One region of the Thermoanaerobacterium sp. PSU-2 genome, then DNA from elsewhere that is predicted to be linked to it. Evidence: riboswitches for the same ligand, from Rfam matches in the RefSeq annotation. Region 1 holds a riboswitch; the other holds the start of a gene.
The links. A riboswitch is a leader RNA that binds a small molecule or an ion and turns the genes downstream of it on or off. The one in region 1 is predicted to bind cyclic di-AMP.
Positions count from the first base shown of each region.

Region 1 (3,147 bases):
GCTTGAGCAAATATCTTCGGCCATTCAAGAGGTTTCCTCTGGAGTCGAAATTGTGGTTAATTCTAATACTAAGATATTGGAAGAAGTAAATAAAGCTATTGAAAATACAAAGGGCACTGATGATATTTTAAAATTTGTTCAGAATATTTCTAAACAAACTAATTTATTGGGATTGAACGCAGCCATTGAGGCCGCAAGAGCTGGTGAAAAAGGTAAGGGCTTTACTGTAGTTGCTGAAGAGATACGAAAGCTATCTAATAGCAGCAGTGAATCAATAAGTAGAATAGACTCAATATTGGAAAAAATACAGGAATCTATTAAAAGTATTTCTGACAAAATAAATGCATCAAGTTCATTTTTTGAGACACAAGCTACTGCTTTTGAAGAAATTAGTTCATCCATAGAAGAATTAAGCGCCACTTCTCAACTTTTAGAAGAATTAGCAAGGAATTTATAGGATTATGAAAGCAGTGTGGATTTTTTATTTTCGATTTGCTCAAGAAAAAAATCTGAATTTATAGCGCACCTCTGCTTATTTTGCAGGAGTGCTTTTATTTTTATAGAGGCAATAATTTGCTTCTATCAATTGCTGTTATCAAACAAATATCAGAGAAGATAAAAAATATTTTTTAAGCATACTGTTAGACTGAACTCTAAAAGCATGAAAGATGTATTTCATTCTACTTCAAAATTTCTTCTGATAGATCTTCTGGTAAACATAATGATTCGATTATTTTAATGTTATTTGAGATGGTATCGCAAATAGATGTAAAAAGAGAATTTTATTTGGAAAGTTATTGGTTAAGAAGCAGATCATATATTTCACTCATAGCAATTCTTAGTTTTAACAGAAAAATAACCGCCCACTGCAACCAGAGTGTTTATAAATTTAGACACAGTTTTGTTACAAAATTTACATTTTTTTAATATATTTGCAAATGGAATTTTGCTATGGTATAATTTAATTAATTTAATAATATGCTATAACGCTGAATTCGTATGAAGCGGGGAAACCAATTTTGGGGTGAATCCATTTGTATGGAGGGGTTATCTTTCGACCCTAACCCGTCAGCTAACCTCGTAAGCGTTGAAAGAGGAGGAAGTAGCATGAATATATTTGGTACAACTACCTTCTATTAGTTGCCGGGTTTCAGCTATAGATTTTCTCTATGGCTTTTTTAATACCCTAAAATAGAAGGAGGTTTTTAAATGAGATTACCTATTTTTTCTGTCATTGGTGCTGGCAATGGTGGGCAGGCGATGGCAGCACATCTTTCGCTAAAGGGTTTTACAGTCAATTTGTATAACAGATCTCGTGAAAAATTAGCTTCTATCTTAAATAATGGTGGTATTCATCTTGAAGGCGTTGTAGATGGATTTGCAAAGCTTAATATGGTCACTGACGATATGGAAGATGCTATAAAAGATGCAGACATAATCATGGTGACTGTTCCTGCGTCTGGACACAGTGACATAGCTTATGAAATGTTACCACACTTAAGAAATGATCAGATAATAGTTTTGAATCCGGGAAGAACTTTTGGCGCTATAGAGTTTTATAACATTGTTAAAATTAGAGACGATATAAATGTGGTAGTAGCAGAGACTGATACGTTTATATATGCTTGCAGATCGAATAATGGCATTTCAAAAATTTTCAGGATAAAAGATGTGGTTTCACTGGCATCTATACCGGCTTGGAAGGCTGATTATGTTGTTGATTTATTGAGATTGGCTTATTCGCAGATAGTACCTGCTGAAAATGTTTTAGAGACCAGCTTGAATAATATAGGCTCTATCTTTCATCCAGCGCCTACACTTTTGAACTCTGCAAGAATAGAGACTACAGAAGGTGATTTTCAATATTATTTGGAAGGGATATCGCCATCAGTTGCTAAAATATTGGAAAGAATGGACAGAGAGAGAATAGCAGTTGCCCACGCTTTAGGTGTCAATGCTGTTACAGCGCTTGATTGGCTTAAAGATGCATACGGCGTTATTGCAGACAATCTGTATGATGCGATTCAAAAGACAGATGCTTATAGAGGCTTGCTTGCGCCAAAAAATCTTAATAGTAGGTACATTTTTGAAGATGTGCCAATGAGCTTGGTGCCTATTTCATCGATTGGCAAACAATTAGGCATTCCTACTTATACTATAGATTCCATAATTCATTTGGCATCGTGTATGCATGAGGTGAACTATTGGAAAATCGGGCGCACAGTAGGGAAACTGGGATTGGAAGGGAAAAGCGTAGAAGAAATAAAGGAAATGATAGAGGGGTTAAAGGAGGAGATCACTGTCGCATGAAAAAATATATTATTGCAGCTTCTATAGAAAATGACGTCCATGTTGCGGGAGTATATAGATTTTTAAATATGGCAGAGCAGGAAGGGTATAAAGTGGATTTTTTAGGTCCTGCTACATCTATTGATAAGTTGGTAGATACAGTGACTTTAAAGAAACCTGATATAGTAGGTGTAAGTTATAGACTGACTCCAGAAACACTGAAAATCATATTGAATGAGCTTAAAGATAAAATACGAAAATATGGTTTGAACAATATTAGATGGATATTTGGAGGCACAGAGCCCAATTGCTTAGTTGCAAAAGAGTCAGGAATATTTGAGGAAATTTTTGATGGAACTTTTGGTGATGAGTACACAATTTCATACCTAAGAGGAGAGAAAGCTTCACATAGCGAAATAGAATATGGTAAAGATGTGGTTGAAAGGATTGAGAAAAGCTATCCTTATCCTATAATAAGGCATCACTTTGGGTTGCCTTCGTATGATGATACGCTTAAAGGTGTAAGGAGGATTGCGGAAGAAAAAATTCTCGATGTGATATCTATAGCCCCTGATCAAAATACGCAAGAGCACTTTTTTGATAAAAAGTATAAAGCATCGCTTGATGGGGCAGGTGGTGTGCCTATAAGGACTGAAGAAGAATTCAAAAGACTTTACGATGAGTCAAGGCGTGGAAATTATCCGCTGCTTAGATGTTACAGTGGAACGAATGATGTCTTTAAAATGGCAAAAGTGTTAAAAGACACGATAAACAATGCCTGGGCAGCTATACCCCTTTGCTGGTACAATGTACTAGATGGCAGGGGACCAAGAGAAGTAGAAGAATCCATTAGAGAGA
Region 1 covers NZ_MSQD01000007.1:92,086-95,232, reverse strand. The annotation lists gene BVF91_RS13570 (methyl-accepting chemotaxis protein) at 1-457, shown strand, start outside; cyclic di-AMP (ydaO/yuaA leader) riboswitch at 978-1,101, shown strand; gene BVF91_RS07305 (NAD/NADP-dependent octopine/nopaline dehydrogenase family protein) at 1,210-2,310, shown strand; gene BVF91_RS07300 (cobalamin B12-binding domain-containing protein) at 2,307-3,147, shown strand, end outside.

Region 2 (3,147 bases), on a different contig from region 1:
CATTTAAAGATGAAATTGAAGAATCATTGAGGGTGGCTGAATTTTTAGGAGATAGGTTGTATGGCATAAGATTGGATACGCCGTCTGAGAGAGGAGGCGTAACGGCAAGCCTTGTGTATGAGCTTAGGCAGAGGCTTAATCAAAAAGGATTTGACAATGTCAAGATCATTGTGTCTGGTGGGCTTACACCAGAAAGGATAAAAGAGCTTGCATTAAGCGGTGCAGATGCATTTGGCGTTGGCAGCTATATATCAGATGCATCTCCTATAGACATGACGATGGATATTAAAGAAGTAGAAGGAGAACCTATTGCAAAAAGAGGCCGAATTCCTGGAAGGATAGAGAATGCAAAATTAAAAAGGATAATATAGACAGGCATGAATTCATACTTGTCTATATAATATTTACTGAATCGCAATTTATGCAAAAAGGTATTGACACAAACAAAAAAACATTATATAATGACTAATGTGCTGACGATATTGTGACGCGGGGGTGGCGGAATAGGCAGACGCGTACGTTTGAGGGGCGTATGGAGTTTTCCGTGCGGGTTCAAGTCCCGCCCTCCGCACCAAAATGAAAATAAATATTTTACATAAAAAAGCCTTTCAAAAGGCTTTTTTTAATGCCATTTTACCATTATAATTGACATGAATACAATCGCAACAATCGTCGTTGTCGTTATAAAGATCGATGCCAGTTTGGTGTTTAGATTTCTCTCATCAGAATATATGACTGCTACAAGCGCTGTCGGCATGATGGTCCCTAACATTATAGCTTTAATTGTCATCGATGCAGTATTGAAAAACATAGGCAAGACAAAAAACAGTGCTATGCCTGGCGCATATTTTATGGCAAGTCCTTTAACTAGTGATAAAATTTCATCCTTTTCTAAATTAAAATCAAGAAAATACCCTATTACAAACAAAGCTAATGTTGTATTCGGCATCGAAATTTGCTCTGCCAGGTTGACGATTAAACTTGGGAATTTAACACCCATGATATTCAAAAGGAAGGCTATTATATAAGTGTCAAAAGGTACAAAGTACAAGATCTTTTTAAATACTTTTTTCAGATCTAATTTATCACTCTGAGAAAATGCGTATGCAGCGATATATGCGATTCCAAAGACATTAAATGAATTTCCCATGTCAAACATTGCGATGTGCAAAAGACCATTGTTGCCATAGATTTGTTGGACAAACGGGAAAGCAAAAAGACCTATGTTGTATCCGCAGAGAGATATGATCAAAGTACCTTTTGTTTCTCTTTTTAAATTTGCGTTTCTAAAGGCTAAAAAGCCTATAATAAAAGTGATGAAACCAAAAGCAAAGCCTGATAATGTCAAAACGAATAAGTTTGTATTTACTTTTGTAGTCAAGAAAACTTTTGCGATGCTGGCAGGCAATGTTATGTAGATTATAAAACTATTCAGGACTTTTCCTGTTTCCGCAGGTAAAAATTTCATTTTCTTTACTGCGTAACCAAAAAATATTATGATGATGCTTATTGCGATTTTTTGAAGTATGACTATTTGGCTCATTTATATCCTCCTTTTCGTACATCAAGTAAAATTATACTACAATAAGCCGCTTGTTTATAGAGATTGTAACAAATTTATAAATTTTTTATAAAATATATTAAGAGTTTATTAAAAAAATCTTAAAAAATTATTATGAAAACATTGACTTTATTAGTCGTTTTTGATAAAATAAAAGAAACTTGTACATATTAGCAATCTTGCCGAATCCTATTTAGGTACGGAGGATTTTTCATGTTTGGGGTTAATCTGCCATATGCAGTAGGGGTACCTTCTATCCCGCACCCGTCAACTAACTCCGGAGGCAAAAGGAAGGAGATTAGCTATGAATAGCAAATTAGGTAAATTTATTTTTGGTGTATCCGTTTTCGGTATGACGATGGTGGGTTCTTCGATGCTTACACATATTTATGCAGCAGATCTGGGAAGTGGCGTTGTCATTGGAAACGGTGTAAATGTCAGAAATGGCGGAAGCTTGTCGTCAAAGGTTATTACACAGTTAAACTATAGCGATGTGGTTACAGTGATTGGACAGGATAATGGCTGGTACAACATAAAACTTTCAGATGGAACTGTGGGCTGGATATACGGCAAGTACCTTTCATTAAGGTCTTCAAGTACGGTGTCAAGGGGTGATGTTGATAGAAGCATTGCCTCGAGGCTTATTGACTTTGGAAAAGAGTTTTTAGGAACGAGGTATGTTTACGGTGGTGAATCTCCATCGGGTTTTGATTGTTCCGGTTTTACTCAATACGTCTTTAAAAGCGTCGGAATTACTTTGCCGAGGGTAGCTGATGATCAAGCTACAGTAGGTACGTACGTTGACAGAGCTAATTTGCAGCCTGGAGATTTGGTGTTTTTTAAGACATTAGGGAGCAGCATAATAAACCATGCTGGGATATACATAGGAAATGGACAGTTTATGCACGCTTCATCTGGTGCTGGAAAAGTCATGATAAGCTCTTTGTATGAAGACTACTACAGCGCTCATTATGCTACAGCCAGAAGAGTTATACAGTAAATATGCATAAAGACAAAAAGGCACTTTCATGTGTCTTTTTTTGATGCATTTTTAGGTGATATTTATAGTTTGTTGACTATTTAAGCATATTAATATATCATTATATATTGTATAAAATTTGCATTTGTATGGAAGGAGTTAACCTAAATGGGGTTTGTAAGGGACGATATAAGGAATGTAGCTATAATAGCGCATGTTGATCATGGGAAAACAACTTTAGTAGATGGAATGCTTAAGCAAAGTGGCATTTTTAGACAGAATGAGAAAGTCGAAGAAAGAGTAATGGATTCAAATGAATTGGAAAGAGAAAGAGGAATAACTATTCTTTCGAAGAATACTGCCATAAGGTACAATGGTGTAAAGATAAACATAGTCGATACGCCTGGACATGCTGATTTTGGCGGCGAGGTAGAACGGGTACTAAAAATGGTTGATGGTGTATTATTGCTTGTAGATGCTTTCGAAGGACCAATGCCTCAGACCAGATTTGTATTAAGCAAGGCTTTAGAGCTTAATTTAAAACCTATAGTAGTTGTGAACAAAATCGATAGACCTGATGCAAGGCCAGAGGAAGTCATCGATGAAG
Region 2 covers NZ_MSQD01000006.1:128,324-131,470, reverse strand. The annotation lists gene BVF91_RS06690 (nicotinate phosphoribosyltransferase) at 1-371, shown strand, start outside; tRNA gene BVF91_RS06685 (tRNA-Leu) at 490-574, shown strand; gene BVF91_RS06680 (AEC family transporter) at 623-1,543, opposite strand; cyclic di-AMP (ydaO/yuaA leader) riboswitch at 1,732-1,862, shown strand; gene BVF91_RS06675 (C40 family peptidase) at 1,866-2,561, shown strand; gene typA (translational GTPase TypA) at 2,709-3,147, shown strand, end outside.
Region 2: it holds a riboswitch for cyclic di-AMP, as region 1 does, so the genes downstream of both, BVF91_RS06675 (C40 family peptidase) here and BVF91_RS07305 (NAD/NADP-dependent octopine/nopaline dehydrogenase family protein) in region 1, are expected to answer to the same signal.